3 regions of the Streptomyces sp. NPDC050147 genome follow, and region 2 is predicted to be linked to each of the others. Evidence: riboswitches for the same ligand, from Rfam matches in the RefSeq annotation. Region 2 holds a riboswitch; each other region holds the start of a gene.

What was found. A riboswitch is a leader RNA that binds a small molecule or an ion and turns the genes downstream of it on or off. The one in region 2 is predicted to bind cyclic di-AMP.
Region 1: it holds a riboswitch for cyclic di-AMP, as region 2 does, so the genes downstream of both, AB0I94_RS11445 (transglycosylase family protein) here and AB0I94_RS15510 (M23 family metallopeptidase) in region 2, are expected to answer to the same signal.
Region 3: it holds a riboswitch for cyclic di-AMP, as region 2 does, so the genes downstream of both, AB0I94_RS20165 (C40 family peptidase) here and AB0I94_RS15510 (M23 family metallopeptidase) in region 2, are expected to answer to the same signal.

Annotation. Positions count from the first base shown of each region.
Region 1 covers NZ_JBFALJ010000005.1:271,243-275,213, reverse strand. Annotated here, with positions in the region: gene eno (phosphopyruvate hydratase) at 1-1,254, opposite strand, end outside; gene AB0I94_RS11445 (transglycosylase family protein) at 1,492-2,211, opposite strand; cyclic di-AMP (ydaO/yuaA leader) riboswitch at 2,215-2,360, opposite strand; gene AB0I94_RS11440 (transglycosylase family protein) at 2,595-3,563, opposite strand; gene AB0I94_RS11435 (cytochrome P450) at 3,700-3,971, opposite strand, start outside.
Region 2 covers NZ_JBFALJ010000008.1:217,477-221,447, reverse strand. Annotated here, with positions in the region: gene AB0I94_RS15515 (pitrilysin family protein) at 1-1,103, shown strand, start outside; cyclic di-AMP (ydaO/yuaA leader) riboswitch at 1,335-1,498, shown strand; gene AB0I94_RS15510 (M23 family metallopeptidase) at 1,511-2,320, shown strand; gene AB0I94_RS15505 (GntR family transcriptional regulator) at 2,557-3,243, shown strand; gene AB0I94_RS15500 (HPr family phosphocarrier protein) at 3,416-3,697, opposite strand; gene AB0I94_RS15495 (GNAT family N-acetyltransferase) at 3,924-3,971, shown strand, end outside.
Region 3 covers NZ_JBFALJ010000012.1:146,347-150,317, forward strand. Annotated here, with positions in the region: gene AB0I94_RS20150 (LysR family transcriptional regulator) at 1-306, opposite strand, end outside; gene AB0I94_RS20155 (LysE family transporter) at 414-1,043, shown strand; gene AB0I94_RS20160 (DUF6328 family protein) at 1,021-1,563, opposite strand; gene AB0I94_RS20165 (C40 family peptidase) at 1,719-2,192, opposite strand; cyclic di-AMP (ydaO/yuaA leader) riboswitch at 2,196-2,387, opposite strand; gene AB0I94_RS20170 (hypothetical protein) at 2,724-3,032, opposite strand; gene AB0I94_RS20175 (ATP-dependent Clp protease proteolytic subunit) at 3,040-3,690, opposite strand; gene AB0I94_RS20180 (amidase) at 3,864-3,971, shown strand, end outside.

The DNA of each region.
Region 1 (3,971 bases), on a different contig from region 2:
ACGGCCCGCGTAGACCGCGGCGTCGTCGAGGATCTCCTCGATGCGGAGCAGCTGGTTGTACTTGGCGACGCGCTCGGAGCGGGCCGGGGCGCCGGTCTTGATCTGGCCGCAGTTGGTGGCGACGGCGAGGTCGGCGATGGTGACGTCCTCGGTCTCGCCGGAGCGGTGGGACATCATGCACTTGAAGCCGCTGCGCTGGGCCATCTCGACGGCGTCGAGCGTCTCGGTCAGCGAACCGATCTGGTTGACCTTCACCAGAAGGGCGTTGGCCGACTTCTCCTCGATGCCGCGGGCCAGGCGCTCCGGGTTGGTGACGAACAGGTCGTCGCCCACGAGCTGGACCTTCCCGCCGAGCTTCTCGGTGATGGCGTTCCAGCCGGCCCAGTCGTCCTCGAACAGCGGGTCCTCGATGGAGACGAGGGGGTACGAGGCGACGAGCTCCTCGTAGTACTCGGTCATCTCGGCGGCCGAGCGGGACTTGCCCTCGAACTCGTAGCTGCCGTCCTTGTAGAACTCGGACGCGGCGACATCGAGCGCGAGCGCGATCTGCTCGCCGGGGACGTAACCGGCCTTCTTGATGGCCTCGAGGATGAGGTCGAGCGCGGCGCGGTTCGAGTCCAGGTTCGGGGCGAAGCCGCCCTCGTCGCCCAGGCCGGTGGAGAGGCCCTTGTCCTTCAGGACCTTCTTCAGCGTGTGGTAGACCTCGGTGCCCCAGCGCAGGGCCTCGGAGAACGACTCGGCGCCGATCGGCGCGATCATGAACTCCTGGATGTCGACGTTCGAGTCGGCGTGCGACCCGCCGTTCAGGATGTTCATCATCGGAACGGGCAGCAGGTGCGCGTTCGGGCCGCCGAGGTAGCGGAAGAGCGGGAGGTCGGAGGCCTCCGACGCGGCGTGTGCGACGGCGAGCGAGACGCCGAGGATGGCGTTGGCGCCGAGCGAGCCCTTGTTGTCGGTGGCGTCGAGGTCGAACATCGCCTGGTCGATCAGGCGCTGCTCGGTCGCGTCGTACCCGACGAGCTCCGGGCCGATCTGCTCGATGACGGCGAGGACGGCCTTCTCCACGCCCTTGCCCATGTAACGGTTGGGGTCACCGTCACGGAGTTCGATGGCCTCGAAAGCACCGGTGGACGCACCGGACGGAACGGCGGCACGACCCGTGCTGCCGTCGTCGAGGCCGACCTCGACCTCGACCGTGGGGTTGCCTCGGGAGTCCAGGATTTCCCGGGCTACGACGACGTCGATGGACGGCACGAGCATCTCCTTCTGGGATGTGACGCGGGTACGCGAAACGTTGGCCTCGCGGACACGAGCCTAACCGGCTCCCGGACAAGAGCCAGCCGAGCGACCGCCCCGTGGACAAACCGAGAGCAAAATGTTTCCGAACGGAACAAAGAGTGGAAGGTCCGGGGCGAGGACCGAATGAACCCCGCCCCGGTGCGTACGGGGGATACGCGCACCGGGGCGGGGAGGGGGAGCACCCCGCCAGGACTAGCTCAGGTGGAGCTGCTGGCCCGGGTAGATCATGTCGGCGTTGTCGATGATGTCGCCGTTGAGCTTGTAGACCTTGTGCCAGCCGCCCTTGACGTCCTTGGCCTCGGCGATCTTGGAGAGGGTGTCACCCTTCTTGACCTTGTACTCGCCGTCGCCCTTCTTGACCGTCTTGCCGGTCGGCGTCTCGACGGTCTTCTTGGACTCGGCCTGCGGTGCGGCCTCGACCTTCGGGGCCGCCTTGGGGGCGGCCTGCTGCGGCTGCTCGGTCTGTGCGCTGGGCTTGCTCTGCGGCTGCTCCTGGGTCTGCTGCGGGGCGCTCTGCTGCGCACCGCCACCCTGGTTGGAAGCGCCCGAGAGGCCGACGCCGCAGCTCGGCCAGGCACCCTTGCCCTGACCCGCGAGGACCTTCTCGCCGATCTCGATCTGCTGGGCCTTGGAGGCCTTGTCGGCGGTGGGCGCGTACTTCGTGCCGCCGTACGCCGCCCAGGTGGACGACGAGAACTGCAGGCCGCCCGTGTAGCCGTTGCCGGTGTTGATGGACCAGTTGCCGCCCGACTCGCACTGGGCGACGGCGTCCCACTCGGAGTTCGTCGCGGCGGAGGCCGAACCGGCCGCCATCAGCGGAGCGGCGACAGCGACACCGGTGACACCGGCGAGCGTGACGACACGAGTGGCCTTGGACGGGCGGCGGTGCTTGCCCTTGCTGGAAAACAGCATGAGTGATCCCCTCACCGACGCCTGCGAGGTGAGCTGTCGGGTTCGGGCCAGTGAAGTTGCCCGGCCGCGCTTCTTGAGCGCGACTTAACCCCTAGCCGTTCCTGTCCGTCCGCCTCGCTCGCTCTCGCGATGCTCGGCTTTCAACGGACCGGCCCGGCGCAAACCTTGGGTCCCCCGCTCCTGCCTACGGCGCTTACGCGACGACTGTTCCCGAACGGCCGTTGGCAGGACTCGGCGTACCGACCGGCGGGGCCCGCTGTGGCGAGCGGTCACGACGTTAGGCATGCGATCCGCCTAATTTCAAAGACGATCAGGGCTTCTGAGACCCATCTCTCACTTGCGCCAATTGGGACATCGAGCGCAAAGCGACTCGCCAACTACCCTTACTTTTCGCCCAAATCGAGGCTCTGACCGGGAAGGATGAGGTCGGGGTCGGAGCCGACGGACTTCTCGTTCTCGGCGTACAGCTCGGTCCACCCGCCCTTCACATCCAGGTCGTCGGCGATGAGCGAGAGGTTGTCGCCGGAGCGGACCGTGTACGTCCCCTCGGAGACGTCATGCTCGCGCTCGTCGCCACGGGAGGCGTGTCGGCCCGAACCCTCGCGGGCGGAGCCTTCGGACGCCTCGTCGCCCGCGCCGCCGCCACGGTGGCGGCCTTCGCTCTCACCGGTGGAGGGCGAAGGGGTGGTCGAAGTGGCGTCCTCCGAGCGAGACTTGTCCGGGTCGTCCGACTTGGCCGAGTCACCGGACTCACCCGGGTCGCCCGACTTGCCCGGCTCGTCGTGATTCTTGTCTCGTGACTCGCCGTCGGCGTCCGGCTTTTCGGACGGCTTGGCGCTGTCCGAGGAGTCGGCCGTCTCGCCCGGCTCTGACGACTCGCTCGGCTCGCTCGGTTCGGACGACTCAGGCGACTCCGACGGCTCGTCAGAAGGAATCGTCGTGATCGGGGCACCCGGGTCGACGTCGGCGGCGGCGCCGTCCTGGGAGAGGCCGGCGGTCGGCGCGCAGCTCGGCCAGGCCTTGGGCCCCTGGTCGTCGAGGACCTTCTCGGCGACGGAGATCTGCTGGGAACGGCTCGCCTGGTCGGCGCTCGGCGCGAAGTCGAGGCCGCCGTACTCCTCCCAGGTCTGCTGCGAGAGCTGGAGACCGCCGTAGTAGCCGTTGCCGGCGTCCGCGCTCCAGGAACCACCGCTCTCGCACTCCGCGAGCTTGTCCCACGTGGCGGTGGACGCCGCGCTCGCGCTGGTGGCGCCGAGCAGCGGGATGGCGATGGCCGATCCCGCGACTCCTGCCGCGACGATCAGGGCCGGGGCCTGGCGGGGGCGTCGGTGACGACCATTGCCGGAGAGCATGCGGTTGCCTTTCGCGTGACTGGAGCGACGACTGCGGCACGGGATGCCGAGTCGTCGGTGAACGTAGCGGCAGTCGAACGCTTGTCACAAGTCGATGCAGCGGAGATCACGTGAAAGTCACAGTCTTGACGGCGCGTCAGCTGGACGTCGGTTCAGGCGGCTGATATTTGCTCCGCTGTGCGGGCGCGAACTCCACGGGGAGTGTACGGAGCCCCCGCATGATGAGCCCGCCGCGCCACCTCAAATCACCAGGTTCCGCCGCGAGTCGCAGGTCAGGGAGGCGCCGCAGAAGCGTCGCGAGGGCGGCCTGACCTTCGAGCCGGGCCAGCGGTGCGCCGAGACAGTAATGAATGCCATGGCCGTAGCCGAGGTGTTGGTTGTCGCGGCGGGAGAGGTCGAGCGTGTCCG
Region 2 (3,971 bases):
ACGCGCACGCCGACCACCCCGGCGTACGTGTCTCCCTCGAAGTCCCGGTCTCCCGCCTCCCGAAGGCGCTCGGCCTGCTCTCCGACGCCCTGCGCGCCCCCGCCTTCGCGGACAGCGAGATCGAACGCCTCGTACGCAACCGTCTGGACGAGATCCCGCACGAGGCCGCGAACCCGGGACGCCGTGCCGCCAAGGAGCTCTCCCGGCAGCTCTTCCCGGCGACCTCACGCATGTCGCGCCCCCGCCAGGGCACCGAGGAGACGGTCACCGCCATCGACTCGGCGGCGGTGCGCACCTTCTACGAGAAGCACGTGCGTCCCGCCACGGCGACCGCCGTCGTCGTGGGCGACCTGACTGGGGTCGACCTGGACGCCGTCCTCGCCGACACCGTCGGCGCCTGGACGGGCGGCACCGCGGAGCCGCGTCCGATGCCCCCGGTGACCGCGGACGACACCGGACGTGTCGTCATCGTGGACCGCCCCGGAGCCGTCCAGACGCAGCTGCTCATCGGCCGCGTGGGACCGGACCGGCACGACCGCGTCTGGCCCGCGCAGGTGCTCGGCACGTACTGCCTGGGCGGCACCCTCACCTCACGCCTGGACCGCGTCCTGCGCGAGGAGAAGGGATACACCTACGGCGTACGGTCGTTCGCCCAGGTGCTGCGTTCCGCGGCGCCTTCCTCCCCGGAGGGGGGCACGGGCGCGGCGATGCTCGCCATCAGCGGCTCCGTGGACACCGAGTCCACGGGTCCGGCCCTCGACGACCTGTGGAAGGTCCTGCGCACCCTCGCGGCGGAGGGCCTCACGGACGCCGAGCGCGATGTCGCCGTGCAGAACCTGGTGGGAGTGGCCCCGCTCAAGTACGAGATGGCGGCATCCGTCGCGGCCACCCTCGCCGACCAGGTCGAGCAGCACCTGCCGGACGACTTCCAGGCCCAGCTGTACCGCCAGTTGGCCGCGACCGGCACCGTGGAGGCCACCGCCGCTGTGGTGAGCGCGTTCCCCGTGGACCGTCTTGTGACGGTGCTCGTCGGTGACGCCGCGCAGATCGAGGAGCCCGTCAAGGCGCTCGGCATCGGCGAAGTGAGTGTTGTCACGGGCTGAGCTGGTGATGGCCTGAGCGTGGTGACGGCCTGAGTGATAGTCAGGACATATCGGGACCCCAGTGGCGAGAATTGGCTACTGGGGTCCTCATATGTCCGAATTGCTATGGAGGTTACGTGTCTGACCTGTGGCGTGCGCTACAAAAGCTCTGATCCGTTTGTCGTTTGAAAGACGCCCCGCTTAGCGTCTGGTCCGGCTGTTCGTCATGCAGTACGCCGCACCCGCGGCACCGGACAGTCATCGCCGAGTCCCCGTACGGCGCGAGCCAGGGGAGCCGGGGACCCACATGTCCCCTTGGGGTGAATCGGGAACCTTGCCGTCAGGTGAGGGACTCGTAGGAGACCTTCCTGCTCCGAACCCGTCAGCTAACCCGGTAGGCGAGAAGGAAGGAAAGGATCAGCCGCTTCATGGCGTTCACCCGTGCCACCGGGAAGCACCGTCGCCCGAGCCGCCTCACGCGTACGACCGCGAACGTGGCGGGCGTCGCAGCCCTCACCACCACCGGTGTCATCGGAGGCCTGGCCGCTCCGGCGCTCGCCGCCGACGACGCGGCGGCTCTTGAGCACACCGGCCTCACCCAGGCGATATCCGTGGGCGACTCGCTCGCCGAGAGCATCGACGCGCAAGCCGCTGCCCAGCAGCAGGCCGCCGACGCCGCCGCGGCCGCCGAGAAGGCCGAAGAGGCCGCCAAGAAGAAGGCCGAAGAGGCGAAGCGCAAGGCCGAGGCCGAGGCCGAGGCGAAGGCCAAGGCCAAGAAGGAGCGCGAGGCCAAGGAGCGTGCCGCTCGCGAGGCCGAGCGCAAGCGCCTCAACAGCTACGTCTCCCCGATCTCCGGCTCGTACGTCTCCACGGGCTACCAGACCGGCGGCGCCATGTGGTCCTCCGGCAGCCACACCGGCGTCGACTTCCACGCCGCGTCCGGCACCCCGGTCCACGCGGTCGGCTCCGGCACGGTCGTCGAGGCCGGCTGGGGCGGCGCCTATGGCAACAACGTGGTCATCAAGATGAACGACGGCACGTACACCCAGTACGGCCACATGTCGTCCCTCGGTGTCACGGTCGGCCAGGCGGTCACTCCGGGCCAGCAGATCGGCCTCTCCGGCTCCACCGGCAACTCCAGCGGCCCGCACCTGCACTTCGAGGCCCGTACCGGCGCGGACTACGGCACGGACATCGACCCTGTCTCGTACCTCCGCTCGCACGGCGTCAACGTCTGATCCAGAGATCCAGAGATCCAGAGATCCAGCGATCAAGGGCGGACGCGGCAAGCGCACCTGATTCACCGAAAGCCCCGGCTCGTCGAGAGCCGGGGCTTTCGCCGTTCCCGTAGCGCCGCTGGCCAAAATTGCCCCTGGATTTCGGCCGACCTTCGGAGATTCGGCCGCTCTGCAATAGAGTCGCCGAACAGGCGTCGATCGACCGCGTTTCGCGGGGATTAAGGCGGAGGTCAGTCATGCGCATTCCCGCGCACTCGGTATGCACGGCCATCCGGGACGACATCGTCTCCGGTGTCTACGAACGCGGTGGCCGGCTCACCGAGGAACTGCTCGCGCGCCGCTATGGAGTCTCCCGCGTCCCCGTGCGCGAGGCCCTGCGCACCCTTGAGGCGGAGGGCTTCGTCGTCACGCGCCGGCACGCGGGCGCGTGCGTCGCGGAGCCCACCGAGCAGGAGGCTGCCGACCTCCTGGAGATCCGGGCGCTCCTGGAGCCCCTGGGTGCGGCCCGAGCCGCCCAGCGCCGCACGGAGGCCCACCTGAAGGTCCTGCGCGGCCTCGTCAGGCTCGGCCAGGAGCGGTCGAGGCGCGGCCAGAGCGAGGATCTGCGCTCCCTGGACGGCTGGTTCCACGAGACGCTCGCCCAGGCGTCCGGCAGCCCGGGCCTCACGGCGCTGCTCACCCAGCTCCGGCACAAGATCGCCTGGATGTACGTGGTCGACTCCCCGGCCGCTCCCGCCGAGGCCTGGGCCGAGCACGCCGCGATCGTCGACGCGGTGACGCGCGGGGACGCGGAGCGGGCCCGCACGCTCACCGCGCAGCACACGGAGCGTGCGACCTTCGCCCACCGGCTGCGCGGCGTGCGCGCCATCCCCGGTGTGAGGGGTTCGCAACATTCCGTAAACACGGCGGGCCTTCGGCTTTAACAGAGGCGCCGTATACAAAGAAGTGTTATTCGGCGGGAGTTCTTTTCTGCTGCCCGAATTCGGCGCCGCCGCCGATATTCGGAAGCTGAAAGAAAAAGGAGAGCCGGAAACGTCGTAGGGCCCGCCCCCATTTCAGGGGGCAGGCCCTACGGCGTATGCGTAGCGGTCTTTGTCAGACGGTCTCGGGAAGCTCCTCGAGACCGTCCTCGACCAGCTTCGCCAGACGGTCGAGAGCGGCGTCCGCACCCTCGGCGTCAGAGGCGAGCACGATCTCCTCGCCGCCCTGCGCGCCCAGACCGAGCACCGCGAGCATGGAGCCGGCGTTCACGGGGTTGCCGTCAGCCTTGGCGATCGTCACGGGGACGCCGGCGGCGGTGGCCGCGCGGACGAAGATGGAGGCGGGTCGGGCGTGAAGGCCCTCGGCCCAGCCGACGTTGACGCGGCGCTCAGCCATGTGTTGCTGCCCTTCCAGGTGTCTCACACTTGTCTAGACCAGTGTCTCATGCCGTCACGAGTGCTCCGCCGGCCGGTGATCCGTACGGGGTGGTCACGGACGGTGCCGACCGATGGCCCGGTGCACCGTCGACCGTACGCCCTCGCGCCTCGGGCCCTCGTCCCGCTGTTCGACGTCTCCTAGCCTGCCCCGGCCAAGGCGCCCCCGCGACCCGTACCCTGGGCCCATGCAGACCCCGTCGGACCGGCACGCATACCCCTCCCACTGGGAAGCC
Region 3 (3,971 bases), on a different contig from region 2:
GGCGGTGGTGAAGGTGCCCACGCGAAGCCTGCCGCCGGTCAGGCCCGTCAGCCGGGCCAGCTCGTGCCGGGCCTGCTCCATCTCGTCAAGGACCCGGCGAGCCCGCGCGAGCAGCAGCTCGCCCGCTCCGGTCAGCCGTGCCCCGCGGTGATGCCGCACCAGGAGCGCGGTGCCCGCCTCACGTTCGAGCTTGGCCAGCTGCTGGGAGAGGGCGGGCACGGTGTAGCCGAGGCGCTCGGCGGCGCGTGTGATCGACCCGGCCTCGGAGACGGCCACCAGTGCGGCGAGCCGCGTGGGGTCGTACATGGTCTCTCCCGGTGGCGGGGTAAACGACGGGGGTAAACAACTGCTTAAGGCAGACCCAGAATATTCCACATACCTGCTGAAGGCACGAGAACGGCAGGCTTGCCGCCATGGACGCACAACTGGTCGCTTTCACGGGCGTCGCCGCGGGCATGGTCGCGCTGCCGGGCGCCGATTTCGCCGTCGTGGTGCGCAATGCCCTCACCTCCCGCCGCGCCGGAGTCGCCTGCGCGATCGGTGTGGCGGGCGGGCTTGTGGTGCACACGGCGCTCGCGGTGGCCGGGGTCGCGGCGGTCCTCGCGGCCGTCCCCACCCTCTTCAGGGCGTTGCAGGTCGTGGGCGGGGCCTATGTCCTGTACCTGGGGTGTCGCGCGCTGCGGTCGGCGGCGCGGCCGCTGGAGAGCTTCGGCCTCCGGGACGGTGCGCGGCAGGAGGCGGTCGGGGGCAGTCTGCGTCAGGGCTTCTTCACCAACGCCCTCAATCCCAAGGCGCCCATCACCTTCCTCAGCGTGCTGCCGCAGTTCGTGCCCGCGGGCAGCCCCGCGATGCCCAGGACACTGCTGCTCGCGTCGATCATCGTGGCCCTCGCCCTGGTGTGGTTCCCGGTCGTCGCGCTCCTTGTCGACCGGCTCGGGCGGTGGTTGCGCAAGCCGCGTACGGCCCGTGCGATCGAGGGGGGCACGGGCGTCGCGCTGAGCGTCCTCGGCCTGGTGCTCCTCACCGAGGCGCTGACGGCCTGACGTCGTCCGACGTGTCCGCATCTCCCTCGTCGCGCGCGCGGCGCACCAGAAGGGGAAGCAGCCCCCACAGGCCCGCGCACACCACCAGCGTGCCCGCCCCCGCGATGATCCCGCCGGTCCGGCCCACCGCCACGTCGACGACCAGGAGCACGGCGCTGGAGACCGCGAACACCAGGACCGTCAGACCGATGCCGGCGAGGCGGGACGACACGCGCACGATCAGTGGCTTGGCGTGCTGCTGGAAGAGCGACCTGTGCACGGCGGCCGGAGCGGTGAACAGCGCCGCGGCGAGCACGGCGAGCAGCAGCGTGGTCACGTAGGTGGTGCGCTGCATCGTGTCGAGGGAGGGAAAGCGCTCGGTGAAGGCGAGCGTCAGCAGGAAGGCGAAGAGGATCTGCACCCCGGCCTGCGTGACGCGCAGCTCCTGGAGAAGCTCCGCGAAGTTGCGGTCGGCGCGCTCGAAGCGCGTCTCGTTGCGCGGTGGGTCGTCCGAGGTGTGAGAGCTGTTGTTTTCGGCCATGGCGCACGAGTATCCGCGCCCACGCGCCCCACGCCTGGCGGGCGCGCCGACCAGAGGGCCGGGCGGGGGCCGCGCCGGGCCGGGCGGGCGGTGACGGCGGCCGTGAGGCCACCGCCACCGCTACCGCCGCCCGGCCGACCGCCGGTGACGGAAGATCAGCGCACCCTGCCGTACCAGACGCTCTTCGTCCAGATCTTCTCGAGCCGCACCACGGTGTTCGACTTGGGGGCGTGCCAGATGCGGCCCTTACCCGCGTAGATGCCGACGTGGTAGACGTTCCGGCCGGAGTGGAAGAAGACCAGGTCACCGCGGACTCGGTTGGACGCGGAGATGTGGCGGGTCTTGTTGTACTGCTGTCCGGCGGTGCGCGGCAGTTTCTTGCCCGCGCGCTTGAACGAGTACTGGGTCAGGCCCGAGCAGTCGAACCGGTTCGGTCCCGTCGCTCCGTAGCGGTACGGGGAGCCTTTCTTGGCGGCGGCGATCTTGAGCGCCTTCGTCCCGTGAGTGGCCGCCTCTGCCTCCGACGTGAGCCCTGGGGCCACGAGGGTGCCGCCTACGACGGCGAGCGTGAGGGCGGACACGGATCCGGCCCTGGTGAGCAGCGACGGGACATGATTCAGCGCGGTCATGCGCAACCCTTCGTCAACCGCCTGTGAAGGATGACCTGTCGGATTCGGGCTGGCGAAGTTGCCCGGCCGCTGTGTGCGGCTTCACCCCAAGGGCCGTCGTCCGGACTTTCCGGACCGACCCGTCATGCCTGGGTCCTCCACTCCTGCCGATGCACAGATGTCGACCGGTCATCCGGGCGGCGGCAGGATTTGGCGTCCGCTCGGACCGCCCCGCCGTGGTGGCGGGGGCTTGTCGTCGGAAGGGATCTTGACCCGTCAAGGGCACGAATTCCGAGTCGAAACGGTGTTTTGTGAGGCTCCTCACGCCTGAACCGTTCGGGTGGACAAGGTCGGATTCGGGGAGCGGAGAGGGCACCGGATGATCGTTCGACCAGCACCGGAACGAGTAATTCCGGCTCACGCGTACACAACTGACGCAACTGAAGACGTCTCAAAAAAGGACGGATGTCTACGCCGAACGAGGTAGCCCGTTTGGTTCGTTTGAGATCGGCCCCGGACACAACTGAGTTCGAGGGCCCGGGTGACGGGCGCTCAGGACGCCGACGGGGGCGGCACGGTGACCCGTCCTGTCCGCCGCTCCCCGTCGAGAACGCGCAGCGCACGGGCCAACGTCGGCGCGTGCACGGTGCTCTCGCCCCGCTGATGCATGAGCGTCAGCGCGTCCCGCAGGGCGGTCGCGCCGGCCACCAGGGCCTGGGCGGCACGCAGTCCGCCGTAGGTGTCCGAGGCGCGGCCGGGGTTGATCCGGCCCAGCAGGTCGACCACTTCGAGGTACCGGTCGATCAACTCGCCCTCGGCGCGGGTCAGAGCGGGCAGCGGGGGCAGTTCGGGCGGCAGCATCGGCGGTTCACCCCGCGTCCGGGGTGTGCGGGTTCGGAGTGCGCGAAGACGACTTGCGGCTGGCGATGACTCGGTCCACCAGGCCGTACTCAACTGCCTCGGCCGCGTCGAGGATCTTGTCCCGCTCGATGTCGGCCGCGACACGTTCGGCGCTCTGGCCCGTGTGTTGGACGAGCAGCTTCTCCAGCCGCGCGCGGGTGCGCAGGAGTTCGTCGGCCTGGATCGCCAGGTCGGAGGTCTGGCCCTGGATCGGCTCGGCGAGCGAGGGCTGGTGGATCAGCACGCGGGCGCCGGGCAGCGCGGACCGCTTGCCGGGGGTGCCGGCGGCCAGCAGGACGGCGGCCGACGACGCGGCCTGTCCCAGGCAGGTCGTCGCCACGTCGCAGGTGACGAACTGGATCGTGTCGTAGATCGCGGTCATCGCGCTGAACGAGCCGCCCGGGGAGTTGATGTAGAGCGAGATGTCGCGATCGGGCGCCAGGTATTCGAGGTGCATGAACTGCGCCATCACGTCGTTGGCCGACGTGTCGTCGATCGGCGTCCCCAGAAAGACGATGCGCTCCTCGAGCAGCTTCGAGTACGGGTCCAGCGTCCGCTGCCCCGTGCTGGAGCGTTCGGTGAACTCGGGCAGGACATAACGGGCGATCGGTCGGTTCATGGCGCGTCTCTCCTCTGCCGGGGTCGGCTGCTCCCCAAGACTTCCTGTAAAAAATGTACAGGACGTACGTAGCGTTGTGGCGAGGGTTCTGGTGCGGAACGGATGACCGGCGCGGCGGCGTGGGCATACTCCGCCTCGTCGCGATCTCCGCCGCCCCGAGCCGAAGGTGTCGCATGAGCCCCGAAACGCACCGATCCGCCGAAGCCGCGGACGCTCACCCATTCCCCCCGCCCCCCGAGCTCGTCCACCTCACCGCCCGCGAACTCGCCGTCAGGATCCGC